Regions from separate parts of the Priestia sp. FSL P4-0332 genome, predicted to be linked through region 2. Evidence: a T-box and tRNA genes for the amino acid it is inferred to sense, from the RefSeq annotation. Region 2 holds a T-box; the other regions hold tRNA genes.
The links. The T-box of region 2 lies ahead of thrS (threonine--tRNA ligase). A T-box ahead of a tRNA ligase gene usually reads a tRNA of that ligase, here a tRNA-Thr.
Positions count from the first base shown of each region.

Region 1 (7,792 bases), 2.3 Mb from region 2:
ACACCGCCCGTCACACCACGAGAGTTTGTAACACCCGAAGTCGGTGGAGTAACCGTAAGGAGCTAGCCGCCTAAGGTGGGACAGATGATTGGGGTGAAGTCGTAACAAGGTAGCCGTATCGGAAGGTGCGGCTGGATCACCTCCTTTCTAAGGATTTTTACATGACGTACGTTTTGACACTTTGTTCAGTTTTGAGAGTTCAATCTCTCAATTATAGAAAGCACACTACTTTCTTCTTATTAGATAAGAAGAATTTTGGTTGCGATTGTTCTTTGAAAACTAGATAACAGTAATTGCTGAGGAAAAGTGAAACTTTTCTTTAATCAAACCAATAAATAACACAACAATATGTTGTACCATTTATTCGCTAATGGTTAAGTTAGAAAGGGCGCACGGTGAATGCCTTGGCACTAGGAGCCGATGAAGGACGGGACTAACACCGATATGCTTCGGGGAGCTGTAAGTGAGCTTTGATCCGGAGATTTCCGAATGGGGAAACCCACTGTTCGTAATGGAACAGTATCTTTATCTGAATACATAGGATATTGAAGGCAGACCCGGGGAACTGAAACATCTAAGTACCCGGAGGAAGAGAAAGCAAATGCGATTTCCTGAGTAGCGGCGAGCGAAACGGAATTAGCCCAAACCAAGAGGCTTGCCTCTTGGGGTTGTAGGACACTCTATACGGAGTTACAAAGGAACGAAGTAAATGAAGCGACCTGGAAAGGTCCGTCGAAGAAGGTAACAACCCTGTAGTTGAAACTTCGTTCCCTCTTGAGTGGATCCTGAGTACGGCGGAACACGTGAAATTCCGTCGGAAGCTGGGAGGACCATCTCCCAAGGCTAAATACTACCTAGTGACCGATAGTGAACCAGTACCGTGAGGGAAAGGTGAAAAGCACCCCGGAAGGGGAGTGAAAGAGATCCTGAAACCGTGTGCCTACAAGTAGTCAGAGCCCGTTAACGGGTGATGGCGTGCCTTTTGTAGAATGAACCGGCGAGTTACGATCCCATGCAAGGTTAAGCTGATAAGGCGGAGCCGTAGCGAAAGCGAGTCTGAATAGGGCGTTTAGTATGTGGTTGTAGACCCGAAACCAGGTGATCTACCCATGTCCAGGGTGAAGTTCAGGTAACACTGAATGGAGGCCCGAACCCACGCACGTTGAAAAGTGCGGGGATGAGGTGTGGGTAGCGGAGAAATTCCAATCGAACCTGGAGATAGCTGGTTCTCTCCGAAATAGCTTTAGGGCTAGCCTCATGTTGTGAGAGTCTTGGAGGTAGAGCACTGATTGGACTAGGGGCCCCCAACGGGTTACCGAATTCAGTCAAACTCCGAATGCCAAAGACTTATCCATGGGAGTCAGACTGCGAGTGATAAGATCCGTAGTCAAAAGGGAAACAGCCCAGACCACCAGCTAAGGTCCCCAAGTATACGTTAAGTGGAAAAGGATGTGGAGTTGCTTAGACAACCAGGATGTTGGCTTAGAAGCAGCCACCATTTAAAGAGTGCGTAATAGCTCACTGGTCGAGTGACTCTGCGCCGAAAATGTACCGGGGCTAAACGTATCACCGAAGCTGTGGATTGACATCTTTGATGTCAGTGGTAGGAGAGCGTTCTAAGTGCAGTGAAGTCAGACCGTAAGGACTGGTGGAGCGCTTAGAAGTGAGAATGCCGGTATGAGTAGCGAAAGACAAGTGAGAATCTTGTCCACCGAATGCCTAAGGTTTCCTGAGGAAGGCTCGTCCGCTCAGGGTTAGTCGGGACCTAAGCCGAGGCTGAAAAGCGTAGGCGATGGCCAACAGGTTGATATTCCTGTACCACCTCCCCGCCGTTTGAGTAATGGGGGGACGCAGTAGGATAGGGTAAGCGCGCTGCTGGATATGCGCGTTCAAGCAGTTAGGCTGATGAGTAGGCAAATCCGCTCATCATAAAGGCTGAGCTGTGATGACGAGGGAATTATAGTACCGAAGTTCCTGATTCCACACTGCCAAGAAAAGCCTCTAGCGAGGCGGGAGGTGCCCGTACCGCAAACCGACACAGGTAGGCGAGGAGAGAATCCTAAGGTGATCGAGAGAACTCTCGTTAAGGAACTCGGCAAAATGACCCCGTAACTTCGGGAGAAGGGGTGCTCTGGTAGGGTGTATAGCCCGAGAGAGCCGCAGTGAATAGGCCCAGGCGACTGTTTAGCAAAAACACAGGTCTCTGCGAAGCCGCAAGGCGAAGTATAGGGGCTGACGCCTGCCCGGTGCTGGAAGGTTAAGAGGAGGGGTTATCCTTTGGGAGAAGCTCTGAATCGAAGCCCCAGTAAACGGCGGCCGTAACTATAACGGTCCTAAGGTAGCGAAATTCCTTGTCGGGTAAGTTCCGACCCGCACGAAAGGCGTAACGATCTGGGCACTGTCTCAACGAGAGACTCGGTGAAATTATAGTACCTGTGAAGATGCAGGTTACCCGCGACAGGACGGAAAGACCCCGTGGAGCTTTACTGTAGCCTGATATTGAATTTTGGTACAGCTTGTACAGGATAGGTAGGAGCCTGAGAAGCCGGAGCGCTAGCTTCGGTGGAGGCGTCGGTGGGATACTACCCTGGCTGTATTGAAATTCTAACCCGCGGCCCTGATCGGGCCGGGAGACAGTGTCAGGTGGGCAGTTTGACTGGGGCGGTCGCCTCCTAAAATGTAACGGAGGCGCCCAAAGGTTCCCTCAGAATGGTTGGAAATCATTCGTAGAGTGTAAAGGCACAAGGGAGCTTGACTGCGAGACCTACAAGTCGAGCAGGGACGAAAGTCGGGCTTAGTGATCCGGTGGTTCCGCATGGAAGGGCCATCGCTCAACGGATAAAAGCTACCCCGGGGATAACAGGCTTATCTCCCCCAAGAGTCCACATCGACGGGGAGGTTTGGCACCTCGATGTCGGCTCATCGCATCCTGGGGCTGTAGTCGGTCCCAAGGGTTGGGCTGTTCGCCCATTAAAGCGGTACGCGAGCTGGGTTCAGAACGTCGTGAGACAGTTCGGTCCCTATCCGTCGTGGGCGTAGGAAATTTGAGAGGAGCTGTCCTTAGTACGAGAGGACCGGGATGGACACACCGCTGGTGTACCAGTTGTCTTGCCAAAGGCATCGCTGGGTAGCTATGTGTGGACGGGATAAGTGCTGAAAGCATCTAAGCATGAAGCCCCCCTCAAGATGAGATTTCCCATAGCGCAAGCTAGTAAGATCCCTGAAAGATGATCAGGTTGATAGGTCAGAGGTGGAAGCGTGGCGACATGTGTAGCTGACTGATACTAATCGATCGAGGACTTAACCAAACTTTAAAAGCGTAAGCTTTACTCAGCAAGCTGTTATCTAGTTTTGAAAGAATAAATCTTTCGAAAAAAAGTATTGCTTTCTTTATAAAATAGTGTATAATATAATATGTCTGGTGGCGATAGCGAAGAGGTCACACCCGTTCCCATACCGAACACGGAAGTTAAGCTCTTTAGCGCCAATGGTAGTTGGGACTTTGTCCCTGTGAGAGTAGGACGTTGCCAGGCTTATATATCGGAGGATTAGCTCAGCTGGGAGAGCACCTGCCTTACAAGCAGGGGGTCGGCGGTTCGATCCCGTCATCCTCCACCATCGACTATTTAAGTCAGAGATTGCACGCCGGTGTAGCTCAATTGGTAGAGCAACTGACTTGTAATCAGTAGGTTGGGGGTTCAAGTCCTCTTGCCGGCACCATTTTTTTCGAGCCATTAGCTCAGTTGGTAGAGCATCTGACTTTTAATCAGAGGGTCGAAGGTTCGAGTCCTTCATGGCTCACCATTTATATTCACACGCGGGTGTGGCGGAATTGGCAGACGCGCTAGACTTAGGATCTAGTGTCTTACGACGTGGGGGTTCAAGTCCCTTCACCCGCATCTTTCATTAATTTCATATATGCGCGGAAGTAGTTCAGTGGTAGAACACCACCTTGCCAAGGTGGGGGTCGCGAGTTCGAACCTCGTCTTCCGCTCCACATATATAAGTCCTGCCGGGGTGGTGGAATTGGCAGACACACAGGACTTAAAATCCTGCGGTAGGTGACTACCGTGCCGGTTCAAGTCCGGCCCTCGGCACCATTTTAATAAGCGCCCGTAGCTCAATTGGATAGAGCGTTTGACTACGGATCAAAAGGTTAGGGGTTCGACTCCTCTCGGGCGCGCCATAAACGGGAAGTAGCTCAGCTTGGTAGAGCACTTGGTTTGGGACCAAGGGGTCGCAGGTTCGAATCCTGTCTTCCCGACCATTTAAGGGGCCTTAGCTCAGCTGGGAGAGCGCCTGCCTTGCACGCAGGAGGTCAGCGGTTCGATCCCGCTAGGCTCCACCAATTAAACTGAATAATTGTAACGAATAATATGGCGGTGTAGCTCAGCTGGCTAGAGCGTACGGTTCATACCCGTGAGGTCGTGGGTTCGACTCCCTCCGCCGCTACCATATAAGTTACATTTGTTATAAATATACGGAGGAATACCCAAGTCCGGCTGAAGGGATCGGTCTTGAAAACCGACAGGGGTGTTAAAGCCCGCGGGGGTTCGAATCCCTCTTCCTCCGCCATTTATTTATATCATATTCATATCATCGCGGGGTGGAGCAGTTCGGTAGCTCGTCGGGCTCATAACCCGAAGGTCGCAGGTTCAAATCCTGTCCCCGCAACCAAAGTGGTCCCGTGGTGTAGCGGTTAACATGCCTGCCTGTCACGCAGGAGATCGCGGGTTCGATTCCCGTCGGGACCGCCATTTTGTTTGGCTCGGTAGCTCAGTTGGTAGAGCAAAGGACTGAAAATCCTTGTGTCGGCGGTTCGATTCCGTCCCGAGCCACCATTTTAAGACGGCGATTGTGGCGAAGTGGTTAACGCACCGGATTGTGGTTCCGGCATTCGTGGGTTCGATTCCCATCAGTCGCCCCATCTTAAGTAACGCGGGTGTAGTTTAGTGGTAAAACCTCAGCCTTCCAAGCTGATGTCGTGAGTTCGATTCTCATCACCCGCTCCAAATGAAGGGCCTATAGCTCAGCTGGTTAGAGCGCACGCCTGATAAGCGTGAGGTCGGTGGTTCGAGTCCACTTAGGCCCACCATATTCCACAGTAGCTCAGTGGTAGAGCTATCGGCTGTTAACCGATCGGTCGTAGGTTCGAGTCCTACCTGTGGAGCCATATGGAGAAGTACTCAAGTGGCTGAAGAGGCGCCCCTGCTAAGGGTGTAGGTCGTGTAAGCGGCGCGAGGGTTCAAATCCCTCCTTCTCCGCCAGTCGTTTTAAATTTAAATATGGCCCGTTGGTCAAGCGGTTAAGACACCGCCCTTTCACGGCGGTAACACGGGTTCGAATCCCGTACGGGTCATCTCAAAAAGGTTTGCATACATGCAAACCTTTTTTATTTGCGCTTTTTTAAAGATTAAGTAAACAGAAATAATAGTTAGGAATAATTACCATGAATTTTCAGAATAAAAAGTAAGTTTTAAGCAGGATTTTCCCTATATCATATGGAATTATTCATAAAGTAATAAAGTATGAAGAGTATGGGATAAAGAGTAATTTAAAAGAACATTTATTCTATTATATTTGTAGAAAAGGTTTATGTTTTTACTGTAAAAGGGAATGAGTGGTAAGAAGCGTATATTATGTGCGTATATTATGTTTGAAGTTAAAGGGGTGGCAAAAGTGAATCTAGCGGTTCAGCCTACTGAATTTGATGTTCATTTGTATCACGAAGGAAACTTATTTCGCAGTTACTCTATTTTCGGTGCGCATCAGGTAACGGTAGAAGGAATTGAAGGCGTACGATTTTGCGTGTGGGCACCTCATGCAAAGGGTGTAAGCGTTGTAGGTGATTTTAATAAATGGAACGGTTTTCAACATTCAATGGTTAAAGTTAATGAAGAAGGTATTTGGATGACATTTATCCCTGAATTAGAACAAGGGACTATTTATAAATATGAAATCATCACACAAAGCAATCAAAAAAAATTAAAAGCAGATCCATACGCTTTCTTCAGTGAAGTGCGTCCAAACACTGCGTCTATTGTTTACTCATTGGATGGCTACAAATGGAACGACCAATATTGGCGTAGAAAGAAAAAACAGCAAAATATATATGAAAGACCACTGTGTATTTACGAGCTGCATGCAGGGTCTTGGAGGACTCATGAAGATGGCAGCCTTTATACATACAGTGAATTAGCACAGGAGCTTATTCCTTATATTGCTGAACAAGGTTTTACACATATTGAGTTATTACCAGTCATTGAGCATCCGCTCGACCGATCCTGGGGATATCAAGGAATTGGATACTATTCTGCTACCAGTCGATACGGTACACCTAAAGAGTTGATGAACTTTATAGATGAGTGTCATCAAAACAATATAGGGGTTCTTTTAGACTGGGTACCCGGGCATTTTTGTAAGGATGAACATGGTCTGTATATGTTCGATGGAGAACCTACTTATGAATACAAACAAGAACCCGATCGTGAAAACTACGTTTGGGGAACAGCTAATTTCGATTTAGGAAAGCCTGAAGTACAAAGTTTTCTGATTTCGAACGCTTTGTTTTGGTTGGAGTACTTCCATATAGATGGATTTCGAGTAGATGCTGTAGCTAATATGCTTTATTGGCAAAATTCTTCTGGAAAAGCAGTGAATGATGGAGCTGTCAGCTTCTTGAAAAAGTTGAACGAAGCTGTTTTTGAATCTGATGAAACGATATTAATGATGGCAGAAGATTCAACGGACTGGCCGCTTGTTACAGCACCTACGTATGAGGGCGGTTTAGGCTTTAATTATAAGTGGAACATGGGATGGATGAATGACGTTTTAACATACATGGAAGCTGGCGTGGAAAGACGTCCCTATCTTCACGATAAAATGACCTTTTCACTAATGTATGCGTTTAACGAAAACTTTATTTTGCCGCTTTCTCATGATGAAGTCGTACATGGGAAAAAATCATTACTTAATAAAATGCCAGGTGATTACTGGCGCAAGTTTGCACAGCTTCGACTGCTATATGGATATTTCTTTGCACACCCTGGGAAAAAGCTTTTATTTATGGGCGGAGAGTTTGGGCAATTTGATGAGTGGAAAGATTTAGAGGAGTTGGATTGGATGCTTTATGACTTTGACATGCATCGCAATCTTAACGGATATATGAAAGATCTCATCAAGATTTATAAGAGAAGCAAGCCTTTATATGAATTAGACCATAATCCAGATGGATTTGAATGGATTGATGTTAACAACCATCATCAACAAATTTTCTCTTTTATTCGTAAGTCGAAAGAAAATCAGGAGATTTTTATAGTTGTTAGCAATTTTTCTGAGCATCCATATCATTCTTACAAAGTTGGAGTTCCAGTTGAGACAGAGTACATTGAAGTTATTAACAGTGATGACGAAGTGTACGGCGGTTCAGGCATTGTAAATAAAAAGGCATTAAAATCAGTGGGTGAATCGTTTCACGGCCAACCTTTTTGCATTGAAATGAATATTCCGCCGTTTGGCATTAGTATACTACGAGCAAAGAGAAAACGAGGGGAGAGAAAACAACATGTTAAAAAAGAAATGCGTAGCGATGTTATTGGCAGGAGGAAAAGGTAGTCGGCTAAGTTCACTTACAAAAAATCTAGCAAAGCCAGCTGTACCATTTGGTGGTAAGTATCGAATTATTGATTTTGCTTTAAGTAATTGTACAAATTCAGGTATTGAAACAGTAGGTGTGTTAACACAATACCAACCGCTAGTTCTCAATTCATACATTGGAATTGGAAGCGCTTGG
Region 1 is NZ_JBBOUA010000001.1:4,765,545-4,773,336, reverse strand. It holds rRNA gene MKY06_RS25050 (16S ribosomal RNA) at 1-147, shown strand, start outside; rRNA gene MKY06_RS25045 (23S ribosomal RNA) at 373-3,308, shown strand; rRNA gene rrf (5S ribosomal RNA) at 3,418-3,533, shown strand; tRNA gene MKY06_RS25035 (tRNA-Val) at 3,543-3,618, shown strand; tRNA gene MKY06_RS25030 (tRNA-Thr) at 3,645-3,720, shown strand; tRNA gene MKY06_RS25025 (tRNA-Lys) at 3,729-3,804, shown strand; tRNA gene MKY06_RS25020 (tRNA-Leu) at 3,818-3,899, shown strand; tRNA gene MKY06_RS25015 (tRNA-Gly) at 3,923-3,997, shown strand; tRNA gene MKY06_RS25010 (tRNA-Leu) at 4,012-4,100, shown strand; tRNA gene MKY06_RS25005 (tRNA-Arg) at 4,110-4,186, shown strand; tRNA gene MKY06_RS25000 (tRNA-Pro) at 4,191-4,267, shown strand; tRNA gene MKY06_RS24995 (tRNA-Ala) at 4,273-4,348, shown strand; tRNA gene MKY06_RS24990 (tRNA-Met) at 4,379-4,455, shown strand; tRNA gene MKY06_RS24985 (tRNA-Ser) at 4,483-4,575, shown strand; tRNA gene MKY06_RS24980 (tRNA-Met) at 4,601-4,677, shown strand; tRNA gene MKY06_RS24975 (tRNA-Asp) at 4,682-4,757, shown strand; tRNA gene MKY06_RS24970 (tRNA-Phe) at 4,766-4,841, shown strand; tRNA gene MKY06_RS24965 (tRNA-His) at 4,852-4,927, shown strand; tRNA gene MKY06_RS24960 (tRNA-Gly) at 4,939-5,012, shown strand; tRNA gene MKY06_RS24955 (tRNA-Ile) at 5,019-5,095, shown strand; tRNA gene MKY06_RS24950 (tRNA-Asn) at 5,099-5,173, shown strand; tRNA gene MKY06_RS24945 (tRNA-Ser) at 5,177-5,267, shown strand; tRNA gene MKY06_RS24940 (tRNA-Glu) at 5,288-5,359, shown strand; gene glgB (1,4-alpha-glucan branching protein GlgB) at 5,653-7,614, shown strand; gene MKY06_RS24930 (glucose-1-phosphate adenylyltransferase) at 7,565-7,792, shown strand, end outside.
Region 1: it has a tRNA-Thr gene. The T-box ahead of thrS (threonine--tRNA ligase) is inferred to sense a tRNA for this amino acid. The anticodon was not compared.

Region 2 (7,792 bases):
TGGTTAGTTGCAAATGGGCGTTCAATATCCCGAAAAGGAGACCATGCTTATTTAGATTTAGACATATGCTTAAAAGAACTGGATCTTTTAGTAAAAGAAATTGAAGAACTTGAAACGATTCAAAGTGACCTTGACTATAAAGAAGAAGCTGAACATTATGTTCGAAAATACTTATTACCTAGTGAGAACGATGATAAATTTATTATCCCGGACAATTACTTTATTAATCAGCAAAATAAAAAGATTGAAGTTCCATACTTACTATTCGATGACCATAATCTTTAAGGAGAAGGTGCACTAGTGACTGCTTTGCATTTAAGTAAAATAGGAAACAAAATGACTAATAAAGTAGGCGTTCGCGCTATTATGCATGATATCCAAGAAGTGCTCAATTCCAATCTTAATCAATATGTGAATTTAAGTGCTGGCAACCCCGCCATTCTCCCTCAAGTTTATGAAATGTGGGAAGAAGCTTTAAAGGATATTGTGAACGACAAACAATTAAAAAATTTGATTAGCCAATATGGTTCTAGTTACGGTACGCATGAATTAATTGATTGCATAAGAGAATATTTCTTTACGAATTATCATATTAAACTGGACAGAGAACAAGTCTTGATCACTTCGGGAAGTCAAAATCTCTTTTTTTTAGCTTTAAATTCGTTTTGCGGTACAAGTAAAGAAGGAAGGGTAAAAAAAGCATTAATACCTATGCTGCCAGATTACGCTGGGTATAGTGGAGTCGCGCTTGAGGAAGGTGTAATAGAAGGAATTCCTCCTATCCTCTCAAAGCTTGATCATCATACGTTTCGTTATGAATTTAACAAACAAGCATTTAAAGATAAAATAGCTCAGGACCCAGACGTCGGAGCTGTTGTATTATCAAGACCTAATAACCCAAGCGGCAACATTCTTTCTGAAGAATCCGTACAGCTTATATCCCAAGTGTGCAAGGAATATCAAATTCCATTGCTAATTGATTCAGCTTACGCACCGCCTTTTCCTGCTATTAATTTTATTGAAATGGATCCAATCATACATGATAATATCATTCACTGCATGAGTCTTTCTAAAGTCGGATTGCCTGGAGAGAGAATAGGAATTGCTATAGGAAAAAGTGACTTCATAAAAGTAATGGAAGCATTTCAATCAAATATTTTGATTCACTCTTCTAGGTTAGGTCAGCGAATGGTGGTTAGCACCTTAAAAAGCGGGCAGTTAGCCGGAATTTCAGCTAACCATATAAGAACTCATTATAAACAAAAACATGACTATTTAAAAAATCTTTTAACTATACGTATGCCGGATGATATTCCTTGGTATTTGCACAAAGCGGAAGGTTCGTTATTTGGTTGGCTTTGGTTAGAAGGTTTGCCTTTCAGTGATACCGATCTATACAATAAATTAAAAGCAGAAAACTTGATTGTAGTGCCAGGCGGGTCATTCTTTCACGGTAGCCAATCTTCTTCTCACAACCGGGAGTGCATTCGCATAAGTCTTACTGCTGCAGATGACGAGTTAAAGAAAGGAATTGATATTCTTTCTTCAGTAGTTAAGGAAATATACAGTTCAAACTTTATATTTCAAACAGAAAAAATATAATTTCTTTAAGATTTAGAAGTGCAACTAATACGTAATCATAAAAGGTCCAGTTTTATAAGCTAAAGATTGTTTGAAGAAGACAATAACATCCAATTTCTTTTGGAACTGGATAATTTTTTGTAATGAAGGACTCCTATATTTCTGCTAGCATATGAACCACGTCAAGAAATAGCAAGGAGGCTTTTTATTTTTATGATAAAGAAACTAGTGATTGCTATAGCAATGCTTATCCCAAGTTTTGGTGCAGGTTACTCAGCATTTGCTGCAGCGCCCGCTCATGAACAGCACATTCAAGTAAATAAAAATGATAAAGAATTATTAGCTCGTCTTGTATCAGCTGAAGCCAAAGGAGAGCCTTATGCAGGCAAAGTAGCCGTGGCGACAGTTGTATTAAACAGAGTCGACAGCAGCAAATTCCCGGACACTGTAAAAGGCGTTATTTATCAAAAAGGTCAGTATAGTCCGGTCAGCAACGGTCAAATTAATAAACCTGCAGACACAGATTCAAAAAAAGCTGTAGAAGAAGCAATTAACTTCCAGGGTCAAGGAAAAGGTTCATTATTCTTCTTTAATCCTGATAAAACGGGAGATCAATGGCTGCGCCAAAAACAAGAAACAATTAAAATAGGACATCATGTATTTGCAAAATGATGAAAAAGCTAATGGCTAGCTGCGCGCTGCTATTAGCTTTTTTAGTTATGTACATAAAATAAACAGTAGAACAACCTTTAAAATTGGAATTTAATGGTAAAATATAAGAAGTCATTCATACTTAAAAATATGAGGTGATAACGTGAAAGAGAATATGATGTTTGCTTGGATAGCTTCATGGTTAGCTCTTGCTGGTCAGCTCGTTTTTTTTATGGGAGTAGCGCTTTTTACAGGGGATTGGCGCTATATGATGTGGAGTTTTATGATAAGCATAATTGTAGGTATACCTAGTATCATTGGTACCTATAAACGAAATCAGTAGCTAAAAGCATACAAAAAATAAGGAATATCGTATTGAAATGAGCTATGAAAGACTTAGAGAAATCCTCCAAGTCTTTTTTGTTTGGGCATAAAAAGACATGAATCGTACTCCGTTCTTCTAAAAAAAGTGCTTTTTACATAGTTTATCAATACAGAAAATTTGATAAACACGCGGAGGAGTAAACATGCAGAAGCAGCCTAATTTTTTGTTAATTATCGTGGACGAGGAGCGATTTCCACCCTTATATGAAAGTAAAGAACTAAAAAAGTGGCGAAAAAAACATTTAAAAGCACATGAATTTTTAAAACAGCATGGAATGGAATTTACCCGTCACTACGTCGGTTCTACAGCCTGTTCACCAAGTCGAGCTACATTGTTTACAGGGCAGTATCCTTCCTTGCACGGAGTTACGCAAACACAAGGTATCGCAAAGAAGTCACAAGATCCTGATATGTTTTGGCTGCAGCCTAATACCATCCCGACGATGGGAGATTATTTTAAGCAGGCTGGGTATCAAACCTTTTATAAAGGAAAATGGCACATTTCTGATGAGAACATCTTAATTCCAGGAACACATAACGTTTTTTCTAGCTACCAGATGCAAACAGGAATACCGGATCTAGAGAAAGAGTGCCTCTATCAACAGGCTAATAAGCTTGAAAAGTTTGGGTTTTCAGGGTGGATTGGTCCAGAACCGGAAGGGAGAAACCCGCACAATTCTGGTTCATCCGCGGCCGTTGGAGTGAGCGGACGAGACGAAATATATGCAGAGGAAATCATAGAGCTTATTCAACGATTAGAACATCAAGCGACTGCGCAGCCTTGGCTCATGGTAGGTTCGTTTGTGAACCCGCATGACATTGCGCTGTTTGGAGCGATTACCAAACACCTTCCTATGTTTCAGTTTTCTATTGATGAGACGATTCCGAACATCGATCCGCCACCTACCATTAGAGAATCTTTGCAAACAAAGCCTAGCGCTCAAAGCAGCTATAAATACATCTATCCAAAAGCGCTGCAGCCGACGCCAAATTCTAGCTTCTACCGGCGCTTGTATTATCAGCTGCAAAAAAATGTTGATAAACAAATTTTAAAAGTTCTTCGGACCATCGAACAATCTTCGTTCTATGAAAATACAATTATTATTTTTACCTCTGATCATGGTGATTTGCTTGGAGCTCACGGTGGACTACATCAAAAATGGTACAACATGTATGAAGAATCTATTCACGTTCCGCTTCTCATTCACAACAAATGTTTATTTCCCAATTATCAACGTACAGACCTGATGACTAGTCACGTTGACTTGATTCCGACAATGCTTAGTTTAGCTAATATCGATGCTTCCGCTGTTCAAAAGCAATTACAAAAAAGTCATACGGAAGTACATCCATTTGTTGGGCGAGACCTGTCAGGTATACTTCGAGGAGAATCGTCTCTTGAGCAAGTGCAAACACCGATTTTCTTCATGACGGATGATGACCCGACAAAAGGACTTCACCAAACAAATTTTTTAGGAGAAAGCTACCCGTCAGTTGTTCAGCCTAATCACATTCAAGCGGTCATTGTCGAGTTTTCGTCAGCGGCAGGAAAGGAAATTTGGAAATACGCTCGTTATCATGATAATCCGCAATTTTGGTCAGCAGCTGAAGAAAAAGATAAAGTCAATCACCGGGAGCAATATGAAGGTTACCCTGTAAGTTTTACTACCCTTAAAACAACACGTGTTCCCGATCAAATTGAAATGTACAATTTGACCAAGGATCCGTTAGAAACAGTAAATCTGGCTCACCTGTATTTTTCGACAAATGAAACAAGGAAAGTTCAGCGGCAGCTTGATGTTATTCTTAAAGAACAAATCAGGAAAAAACGGATTTTTCCGCAAAGTGGAAGCATGAATGATGAGCTTCCCTCTAAAGATAGATAAAAAATAGTTTCTACGGATTGAAGTCAACTATTTGGGTGAGCAGAAAAAGGTGTATTTAATATTTTAGTATATAAATAAAAAACCTGATAATGCTTGTGCTATGTTATTTGTTCTGATTTGGGATAGTATTGGGTTTCACTTCGTTAATACCGCTTAGATAAAACAAATAAGGACTTATAGTATCTTTCTTTTTCGCCTTTATTGTTATGAAAATAAAGGTGAAAATAAGAATGAAAAGTAGTCGTTAATAGTATAATAAAAAACTTTTTCAGTCCGTGTATTCTTAAGTAACTTTTCAAAAATTTAAGCATAAAGTAATTCTATACCATTAAAAAATAAAAAATTACTTCTTGACTTCTGTTAAATTTATACACTATAATCGCTTTTAACAACTAATAAACAGTATTTGGCAATGAAAAGGACACGAATTAGATGCTGTTTTCTTCGCAGAGAATAGGGCCACTGGCTGAGAGCCCTTAAGAAATCATCTAATTTACCACCTTAGAGCTATTGCAGGGAACGTGCATAACTGAAACTGCAATCGGTAAAACCGTTATCTTTTTAAGCGTAAAATACGTATGGGTATTTTACGGAATTAGGGTGGTACCACGGCCGCATTCGTCCCTTCACTAGGGATGAGTGCGGTTTTTTATGTAGAAAAAAAGAATATACAAGCAATGAAAAGGACATGAATCATTTTTGAATTTTCTTTACAGAGAGTAGGGTCACTGGCTGAGAACCCTTAGAAAACGAAATGAATTTACCACCTTGGAGCTGCGGCGGGGAATGTGTATACACTGAAACCGCAACCGGTAGAACCGTTATCTTTTTAAGCGTAAAATACGTATGGGTATTTTACGGAATTAGGGTGGTACCACGGCCGCATTCGTCCCTTTACTAGGGAAGAGTGCGGTTTTTTTGTTAAATAAAAACATATTGGAGGAATGAACATGTCAAAACAAATGGAAGCAGAAAAGCGAAATCATCAAAAATTAGGTCAAGAACTGGAGCTGTTTATGTCAATAGAAGAAGCTCCTGGTATGCCATTTTTCTTACCTAACGGAATGATTATTCGAAACGAGTTAGAGAACTACTGGAAACAAAAGCATTATAAAGCAGGCTATCAAGAGATAAAAACACCCATCATGATGAAACAGGAGCTGTGGGAACAATCAGGGCACTGGGAGCACTATCATGAGAATATGTATTTTTCAAATGTTGACGAACAAAACTATGCGATTAAACCGATGAATTGTCCGGGAGCCATTTTATTGTTTAGCAGCAAGCGAAGAAGCTACCGAGAACTTCCGATTCGATACGCAGAGCTTGGATTAGTTCACCGTCACGAGCTTTCTGGATCTTTAAACGGATTGCTAAGAGTCCGTTCATTCACACAGGACGACGCTCATTTATTCGTAGAACTCAGTCAGATCGAAGCTGAGATTAGCCGCATTCTAGCGTTTATCCATGACTTTTACTCACATTTTGGCTTCGATTACAAAGTGGAGCTATCCACACGACCTGAAAAATTCATGGGAAATATTGAAACATGGAACCAAGCAGAAAAGTCGCTTCAATCTGTGTTAAGTGAAAAAGGCTTAGACTATCAGGTGAATGAAGGAGACGGAGCTTTTTATGGGCCGAAAATCGATTTTCATATTTTAGATTCCTTAGGTCGCAGCTGGCAGTGCGGAACAGTTCAGCTTGATTTCTTAATGCCAGAGAAGTTTGACTGTATGTATATTGGAGAAGACAATAAACCTCATCGTCCCGTAATGATTCACCGCGCTATATACGGTTCCGTTGAACGATTTATGGCCGTCTTGATTGAACATTACGAAGGTCAATTTCCTCTTTGGTTAGCTCCTGTTCAACTCAAACTATTGCCTATTGCACCGCCGCATGTGGAATATGCATATAAAGTGAAACACGAGCTGGAGTTAAAAGGGTATCGTGTTGAAGTAGACGATCGCATTGAAAAAATAGGGCTGAAAATTCGAGAAGCAGAAATGCAGAAAGTTCCTTATATGGCCGTGATAGGAGATAAAGAAGTGGAAAATGAATCGCTTGCTATGCGAAAGCACGGGAAGAAAAATATAGGAACAGTAAGTGTGGAAGAGGCAGCTGTACACTTGAATAAAGAAAAGAATTCAAACAGAGTTTATTGAAGCTATTTACCTTACTAAATAGAAAAATCCGATTTTTTTAAGTCGGATAGTGATTCCCTTCATCTTGTCTTACACCAAAATGAAGGGAATATTGAACTAGAAGGGTATAAGATAATATATATCAGCAGTATAACTTTTGCCTTAGACAAACGCCGGTATTTTATAAAAAAATTTATCTTATTCCATTCGAATCGTTTGTACGGGATGAAGCTGAAGCCTCATCTGATGGTTTGTTCATGTTCTGCTGATTTCGCTTTTTTTTAGAAGGAGAGTAAAAAAGAAATTTAAACATAAAGTACACTCCTAATGCTAGTAAAATACAGCCCATAAGTAAGTTAAGCATCTCTCTCCGCCCTTCATACACTTCAGTTTTCATCATTATAACACCGGGTAAGATAAAACATTCATTGTTCTGTAAATAATCTCTAGGTCAGGAATTTATATCTGAAGATAGTTAGTAAAAAAGTTATCTAAAAACATATAAAATAATTTTTTAGAATATTATTTTTATTCAAACTTATTATACATAAGCACAATGATAATCTCTTTATTTAGTTTATAAATCCAAAATAGAGCAATATTAAGAAATCGCTTACAAAAACTCTTGAAATATATATAATGATATTAGTATACTAATAGACAAGTTAGTAATTATTTCTATATAATTACTTCTGTATCTGAAGTAAAAACGCGCAGCCAAATAGGGAAAACGTCATTTTCAAGTTTTTTTAAGGGATGAGTGGCAACAGAGAGGAGAGAGTGCATTGGGAAAACTATTTAAAAAGAAGTCAATCGAGCAATTATTAGAACAAAGTCAAAACAAATCTCTAGTCAAAACATTAGGAGCATTCGATTTGACTCTTCTTGGTATTGGAGCCGTAATAGGAACAGGGGTTTTAGTATTAACAGGCTTAGTAGCTGCTAACGATGCTGGACCAGCCGTTATTTTTTCTTTTATATTGGCTTCTATTGTATGCGGTTTTGCAGCGCTGTGCTATGCGGAATTTGCTTCAACTATACCTGTATCTGGGAGTGTTTACACCTATACATATGCAACCATCGGCGAAGTGGTAGCACACTTAATGGGCTGGACGTTGCTTTCTGTCTATTTGTTAACAATGT
Region 2 is NZ_JBBOUA010000001.1:2,424,631-2,432,422, forward strand. It holds gene MKY06_RS12245 (DUF6421 family protein) at 1-285, shown strand, start outside; gene MKY06_RS12250 (valine--pyruvate transaminase) at 301-1,602, shown strand; gene MKY06_RS12255 (cell wall hydrolase) at 1,795-2,253, shown strand; gene MKY06_RS12260 (hypothetical protein) at 2,396-2,575, shown strand; gene MKY06_RS12265 (sulfatase-like hydrolase/transferase) at 2,760-4,502, shown strand; T-box leader at 4,906-5,131, shown strand; T-box leader at 5,171-5,399, shown strand; gene thrS (threonine--tRNA ligase) at 5,453-6,670, shown strand; gene MKY06_RS12275 (amino acid permease) at 7,435-7,792, shown strand, end outside.

Region 3 (7,792 bases), 2.0 Mb from region 2:
TTTGTCCTCTGAGAAGAAAATGCGTTCGATAATGACGTCTTCAATTCTGCCGCCATACTCTTCCTCTAATCGCATTGTATTTAAAGGAGATAAGTTTCCTTCGATTCGGATACCATACTCTTCAAAGAAGTCTTTACGTAAATGATGTGGAATTAAATGCAGCGGATCTTCATGCATTGGGCATCCTTTAATAGCGTAAACAGCTCCTCGATCAGTAAGCGAATAAGCTTCAAGCCCTCTTTTTAACATGGTCACTAGCGTCGATTTACCACCACTTACTGGACCCATTAAAAGTAAAATACGTTTACGAACATCTAAACGCTTTGCAGCGGGATGAAAATATTCTTCCACCAAGCGTTCTAGCGAATCTTCAAGTCCAAACATTTGTCCACTGAAAAATTTATAATGTCTTTTACCATTTACCTCTTCAATTCCTGCATCCTTTATCATGTTGTATACTCTAGAGTGTGCAGGCTGAGCAATTAAAGGCTCATCTTTAATCAGCTTTAGGTACTCTTCAAATGTCCCTTCCCACTTAAGACGATTCTCTTCTTCGCGGTATCTTTCAACTTTCTTTAATATATCCATTAAAGGACCTCCCCTACTAGTTATGGTGCTAGTGAACAAGATTAATACAATCTATGCAGCAAAATGTTTGAACATGCTTTTTAAATTGTAAAATTCAGAAATTTGTCCTTGCTAGGCATTCACAGTGAAGTATTTATTAGCTATAATAAAAGAGTAAGAAGGAACGGTTAAACTTTGTTAGAGAACTTATGTCTCTAGAAGAGTTATTTTGTCATTATTATCATCATGGGATATGGGAAGTCGGTTTTAACTGCAGTAGCTGTATAATCCTTTTAATTACATTGAGGAGGAAAATCAATGCGCTTACTTTTAGTATTAGGAGTAACAATTGCTTTTTTAGCATCCATCTTCAGAGCGGGATACAATGATAAACCGGGCGTTAAAAAATAACCACTACATATCATCGTCGACATAAATAAAAAAGCGAGGTTCAATAAAATTTGAACCTCGCTTTTTACTTAAGATAAACCAGCATAATTTTGTTGACGCAGCGCTTCATAGATTAAAATAGCTGCTGTATTAGATAAATTTAAAGAACGAACATTTTCTGTCATCGGTAAACGAAGACATCTTTCCATGTTCTCTTCAATAATGTGCTTTGGCAGACCCTTTGTTTCTCTTCCAAATACGAAGAAATGATCCTGCTCTAAGTCACTATAATCAAATGTTGTATGTGGCTGCTGACCAAATTTTGTGATGAAGTAGAAACCTGCTTCAGGATACTTTTCGAATACTTCTTCTAATGAATCATGATACACCACATTTACAAATTCCCAGTAATCCAATCCAGCTCGCTTTAACATTTTATCATCTGTTGAAAAGCCTAACGGCCGAACTAAATGCAGCGTCGTATTTGTTGCTGCACATGTTCGCGCAATATTTCCTGTATTTGCTGGAATTTCTGGTTGAAATAACACTACGTGTACTCCCACAAATTTTCACCTCTGCTAACAAATCTATTCATCATTATACCACTAACTTGCTAAAACGAAAGACTTACCGATCAACGATATGGAAAAAATCATACTTAATCTTTGGCGTGTAAGCCGTTGAATCTTCATAGGCCCAATATCTCATTCGACTATTATACGTGTTCGCATTCACAAGAGGCATACCGTGACCGTCTTTTGCTACAACAATCGTCGTATGATTCCATCTTCCATCTCCTTCAAAATCGTAGCAGATAACGTCTCCCGGGACAAGTTCTCTTGCTGAAGATTTCCTCACAGCCCGAAGTCCTGATTTAGAGTTACTTAAATAGCTGTGCATGGAATGAGCAACTGCCCAGCTATAGCTCCAGGCGTTCCCTCTCATCCACCATCCGTTTGCTTTTTTAGGATATCCCCGCATCGGCGCCTTTCCTGCATGCAAACACTGTGAGATATAGTTGGTGCAGTTTACCTCAAACTGCTTATAACTTTCATTAGGTTTATCCCAATATTTTTCTGCATACTGAACAGCCGCAAGACGATCATAATAAGAGGCTCTTTCTTCGTCTTCCTCTACTTCTTCCACATCCATTTCAACCTCATCTTCAAAAAAGTCCTTTACCAGCAGCTCATCTTGAATAAGCGTATCTTTATAAAAAAGAGCTAAACGATCTTCAATTTCTTCTTCTATATAGAAAAAATCGTTTTGTTTTAAAAATGCCTGAATGTGCACCTTATATAATACTCTAGTTTCTTCCTGATCCGTATGAGCAGATTGAATAGAACCTTTCATATTACATTTTAAAACATCAACTTCTCTTTTTTTTATAAGAGACCGCTTTAGCTCACACTGCTGTTCAATGAAAGGCTTGAAGTCTTCATGCAGCTCACCTTTTACATAGCTGTCCGCACGTGCTTTAATTAAAGTATATAATACATTCCTTTTTGTTAGCATAATGTCACCACTTTTCTAAGCGTTTATTATACGCTATGACTCATTAGCTAACTTTATCAATAAAAATACGGTTTAGATCTCTTGAAGCATCTCTATACCTTTTGACATTTCTTCAATTACTTCTTGGTCCTTTTCTTTTTCTCTTAAGTTCATAAGTGTATCTAACGCTTCTTTATCGCCAATTTTGCCTAACGCCCATGCCGCTGTTCCTCGAATGACAGGGCGAACGTCATTTTTAATTAACTCAATTAAATCTGGAACGGCGGTTTGATCTTTAAAATGGGCCAGTGCAATAATGGCATTACGCTGAATTGGCTTTTTCCCTCTCCAAGAACCTGAAACATGTCCAAATTTCTCTTTGAACTCACGATTACTCATCGTTAAGAGCGGTTTTAATTTAGGCTTCGCAAGTTCTGGGTCAGGCTCCATCTCAGGGTGAAAATGAAAGTCTTTTCCTTTATTTTCAGGACACACAGTTTGACATGTATCACAGCCATATAAACGATTGCCTAATTTACTTCGAAATTCTTCAGCCAGAAACCCTTTTGTTTGGGTTAAAAAGGCAATGCATCGCTGCGAATTCAGCTGACCGCCTGTTACAAGCGCACCCGTAGGACACGCATCAACGCACTTATTACAAGTACCACAACCGTCCTCTATCGGTTTATCAGGAGGAAACGGGATATCTGTTATCATTTCTCCTAAATACACGTAGGAACCGAATTCAGGTGTAATAATGGCACAGTTCTTACCGCTCCAGCCAATACCAGCTCTTTCTGCTACAGCTCGGTCCGACAGCTCGCCTGTGTCTACCATCGATTGAAGGATAGCTGCAGGTACTTTTTCTTTTATGAAGGTTTCAAGCTTTTGAAGCCTATCACGTAGAACCGTATGATAATCTTGCCCCCAAGAAGCACGGCAAAAGATTCCTCGGCGATCTTCCTTTGTGCTCTTTGGTGCATCCTTTAATTTAGAAGGATACGCAAGTGCAATTGAAATAATAGATCTAGCTTTTGGAACAACTAATGTGGGATCTACTCTCTTTTCAATATCAGGTTCTTCAAACCCTGAAGCATAACCTAACTCTTGCTGTGCTAACAATCGATTCTTTAACTCATCAAACATAGAAGCACTCGCAAATCCAATCTTATCGATTCCAATCTCTTTGCTGTATGAAATAATTTCTTCCTTCAACTGATACGCATTCATAGTGAGTAATGGCCTCCTTTCTAAGAAATTCTATATATTCATGCATTGAACTGTTTTCTCGCTCAATGAAATGATAGGATGGTATCTATAAACGAACAAATACTAATTATAATAGAAAGGATCAAAAAAATGAACTTTACATTATCGCCCGCTATTAAACAGCTTTGCCCTTCTTTTAAAATGGGAATCATTCAGTATAAAAATATTGAAGTTGGTGATTCTCCTCAAATGCTAAAAGGACGTCTGCGCCTCTTTCAAGAATCCATTTATTTCGACCTTGAGTCAAAAAAAGTAACAGAATTCGAAGGTGTTAGCGAGTGGAGAAAGCTTTTCAAAACATTTGGAACTGATCCAAGTAAATACCGTCCTTCTATAGAAGCTTTAATTAGAAGAATAGGAAAACAAACGTATTTGCCTTCTATCAATTCTGCTGTGGACATTAATAACTTTTTTTCATTGCAATATGAAGTCCCAATTGGAATTTATGATTCCTCTAATTTAGAAGGCCCCATCGAATTTACTATCGGTAAAAAAGAAGAGTCTTATGAAGCTCTAAATGAACGTAATATTTCTTTAGAAAATAAAATCATTTCAAAAGATGCCCTAGGAGCTTTCGGAAGCCCTTATGTCGATTCTAACCGAGCGTACGTAACTGAAAAGACAACACAAGCTGTACAGTTCATTTATTTAAAGCCTTCACTTTCAGAAGAACAGGCTTATAAACTAACTAAATCCCTAAGTGACATGTTCATTCAAATTCACGGCGGCGAAGCAACCTATCAAGTCATTAACTGATGTACGTAAATATAGCGTCTATCTTGAAAAGATAGACGCTATATTTACGTTAAAAATAAAAAACGCAACATCTCAGCTTTGAAAGCGAGACACTGCGTTGTGATAACAATATGTATGGAGCGGGTGATGAGAATCGAACTCACGACATCAGCTTGGAAGGCTGAGGTTTTACCACTAAACTACACCCGCAAATATTATCAAAATTTGTCGACCGATAAGTAAAAATAAAAACAGGAATCATCCTGTCAAATAAAGCTAAAGTACCGATGGTCGGGGTCGAACCGACACTCCCGAAGGAACACGATTTTGAGTCGTGCGCGTCTGCCAATTCCGCCACATCGGCAAAATAAAAAAGGCAAGTTAAAATTATAAATGGTGCCGAGGGCCGGACTTGAACCGGCACGGTAGTCACCTACCGCAGGATTTTAAGTCCTGTGTGTCTGCCAATTCCACCACCCCGGCAGCTTGTAAATAAATGGAGGCGGCAACCGGATTTGAACCGGTGATAAAGGTTTTGCAGACCTCTGCCTTACCACTTGGCTATGCCGCCATTTACTCAAGACTAAATAACTTTATTAAAATTGGAGCGGAAGACGAGGTTCGAACTCGCGACCCCCACCTTGGCAAGGTGGTGTTCTACCACTGAACTACTTCCGCATATATGGCTGGGCTAGCTGGATTCGAACCAACGCATGACGGAATCAAAATCCGTTGCCTTACCGCTTGGCGATAGCCCAATATTGAAATATGCATATCATTTATAAATGGGGCGACTGATGGGAATCGAACCCACGAATGCCGGAACCACAATCCGGTGCGTTAACCACTTCGCCACAATCGCCACGTATATATGCAATGTTATTTTTATAATTGGCAGGGGCAGTAGGAATCGAACCCACACTGACGGTTTTGGAGACCGTAGTTCTACCTTTAAACTATGCCCCTGTAAATGGTGGAGGGGGGCAGATTCGAACTGCCGAACCCGAAGGAGCGGATTTACAGTCCGCCGCGTTTAGCCACTTCGCTACCCCTCCACAATAACTGTGGTGCCGGCAAGAGGACTTGAACCCCCAACCTACTGATTACAAGTCAGTTGCTCTACCAGTTGAGCTACACCGGCATTTTAAAAACAAATGTTTTTAAAATGGTGGCTCGGGACGGAATCGAACCGCCGACACAAGGATTTTCAGTCCTTTGCTCTACCAACTGAGCTACCGAGCCTTATTAAATTTAAAATGGCGGTCCCGACGGGAATCGAACCCGCGATCTCCTGCGTGACAGGCAGGCATGTTAACCGCTACACCACGGGACCACTTGGTTGCGGGGACAGGATTTGAACCTGCGACCTTCGGGTTATGAGCCCGACGAGCTACCGAACTGCTCCACCCCGCGATGATAATATATGGTGGAGGATGACGGGATCGAACCGCCGACCCCCTGCTTGTAAGGCAGGTGCTCTCCCAGCTGAGCTAATCCTCCACTATTATGTAGATAAAAATAAATGGTGACCCGTACGGGATTCGAACCCGTGTTACCGCCGTGAAAGGGCGGTGTCTTAACCGCTTGACCAACGGGCCACTGTGCTAATTAAATAAAAATGGCGGAGAGCAAGGGATTTGAACCCTTGAGACAGCGTTAACCGCCTACACGATTTCCAATCGTGCTCCTTCGGCCACTCGGACAGCTCTCCAAATGGCTCCACAGGTAGGACTCGAACCTACGACCGATCGGTTAACAGCCGATAGCTCTACCACTGAGCTACTGTGGAATAATAACAGCCTGGCAACGTCCTACTCTCACAGGGACAAAGTCCCAACTACCATTGGCGCTAAAGAGCTTAACTTCCGTGTTCGGTATGGGAACGGGTGTGACCTCTTCGCTATCGCCACCAGACATATTATATTATACATGATTTCCAAAAGAAAGCAAGACTTTTTTGAAAAGTTTTGTTCTCTCAAAACTAGGTAACAGTTTGCTGAGTAAAGCTTACGCTTTTAAAGTTTGGTTAAGTCCTCGATCGATTAGTATCAGTCAGCTACACATGTCGCCACGCTTCCACCTCTGACCTATCAACCTGATCATCTTTCAGGGATCTTACTAGCTTGCGCTATGGGAAATCTCATCTTGAGGGGGGCTTCATGCTTAGATGCTTTCAGCACTTATCCCGTCCACACATAGCTACCCAGCGATGCCTTTGGCAAGACAACTGGTACACCAGCGGTGTGTCCATCCCGGTCCTCTCGTACTAAGGACAGCTCCTCTCAAATTTCCTACGCCCACGACGGATAGGGACCGAACTGTCTCACGACGTTCTGAACCCAGCTCGCGTACCGCTTTAATGGGCGAACAGCCCAACCCTTGGGACCGACTACAGCCCCAGGATGCGATGAGCCGACATCGAGGTGCCAAACCTCCCCGTCGATGTGGACTCTTGGGGGAGATAAGCCTGTTATCCCCGGGGTAGCTTTTATCCGTTGAGCGATGGCCCTTCCATGCGGAACCACCGGATCACTAAGCCCGACTTTCGTCCCTGCTCGACTTGTAGGTCTCGCAGTCAAGCTCCCTTGTGCCTTTACACTCTACGAATGATTTCCAACCATTCTGAGGGAACCTTTGGGCGCCTCCGTTACATTTTAGGAGGCGACCGCCCCAGTCAAACTGCCCACCTGACACTGTCTCCCGGCCCGATCAGGGCCGCGGGTTAGAATTTCAATACAGCCAGGGTAGTATCCCACCGACGCCTCCACCGAAGCTAGCGCTCCGGCTTCTCAGGCTCCTACCTATCCTGTACAAGCTGTACCAAAATTCAATATCAGGCTACAGTAAAGCTCCACGGGGTCTTTCCGTCCTGTCGCGGGTAACCTGCATCTTCACAGGTACTATAATTTCACCGAGTCTCTCGTTGAGACAGTGCCCAGATCGTTACGCCTTTCGTGCGGGTCGGAACTTACCCGACAAGGAATTTCGCTACCTTAGGACCGTTATAGTTACGGCCGCCGTTTACTGGGGCTTCGATTCAGAGCTTCTCCCAAAGGATAACCCCTCCTCTTAACCTTCCAGCACCGGGCAGGCGTCAGCCCCTATACTTCGCCTTGCGGCTTCGCAGAGACCTGTGTTTTTGCTAAACAGTCGCCTGGGCCTATTCACTGCGGCTCTCTCGGGCTATACACCCTACCAGAGCACCCCTTCTCCCGAAGTTACGGGGTCATTTTGCCGAGTTCCTTAACGAGAGTTCTCTCGATCACCTTAGGATTCTCTCCTCGCCTACCTGTGTCGGTTTGCGGTACGGGCACCTCCCGCCTCGCTAGAGGCTTTT
Region 3 is NZ_JBBOUA010000001.1:410,389-418,180, reverse strand. It holds gene MKY06_RS02275 (PrkA family serine protein kinase) at 1-588, opposite strand, end outside; gene trmL (tRNA (uridine(34)/cytosine(34)/5-carboxymethylaminomethyluridine(34)-2'-O)-methyltransferase TrmL) at 1,047-1,520, opposite strand; gene MKY06_RS02265 (amidase domain-containing protein) at 1,585-2,472, opposite strand; gene queG (tRNA epoxyqueuosine(34) reductase QueG) at 2,545-3,681, opposite strand; gene MKY06_RS02255 (B3/B4 domain-containing protein) at 3,811-4,476, shown strand; tRNA gene MKY06_RS02250 (tRNA-Gly) at 4,592-4,665, opposite strand; tRNA gene MKY06_RS02245 (tRNA-Leu) at 4,738-4,819, opposite strand; tRNA gene MKY06_RS02240 (tRNA-Leu) at 4,850-4,938, opposite strand; tRNA gene MKY06_RS02235 (tRNA-Cys) at 4,953-5,026, opposite strand; tRNA gene MKY06_RS02230 (tRNA-Gly) at 5,059-5,133, opposite strand; tRNA gene MKY06_RS02225 (tRNA-Gln) at 5,139-5,213, opposite strand; tRNA gene MKY06_RS02220 (tRNA-His) at 5,242-5,317, opposite strand; tRNA gene MKY06_RS02215 (tRNA-Trp) at 5,348-5,421, opposite strand; tRNA gene MKY06_RS02210 (tRNA-Tyr) at 5,427-5,510, opposite strand; tRNA gene MKY06_RS02205 (tRNA-Thr) at 5,521-5,596, opposite strand; tRNA gene MKY06_RS02200 (tRNA-Phe) at 5,622-5,697, opposite strand; tRNA gene MKY06_RS02195 (tRNA-Asp) at 5,713-5,788, opposite strand; tRNA gene MKY06_RS02190 (tRNA-Met) at 5,792-5,868, opposite strand; tRNA gene MKY06_RS02185 (tRNA-Val) at 5,880-5,955, opposite strand; tRNA gene MKY06_RS02180 (tRNA-Glu) at 5,979-6,053, opposite strand; tRNA gene MKY06_RS02175 (tRNA-Ser) at 6,075-6,166, opposite strand; tRNA gene MKY06_RS02170 (tRNA-Asn) at 6,170-6,244, opposite strand; rRNA gene rrf (5S ribosomal RNA) at 6,254-6,369, opposite strand; rRNA gene MKY06_RS02160 (23S ribosomal RNA) at 6,478-7,792, opposite strand, start outside.
Region 3: it has a tRNA-Thr gene. The T-box ahead of thrS (threonine--tRNA ligase) is inferred to sense a tRNA for this amino acid. The anticodon was not compared.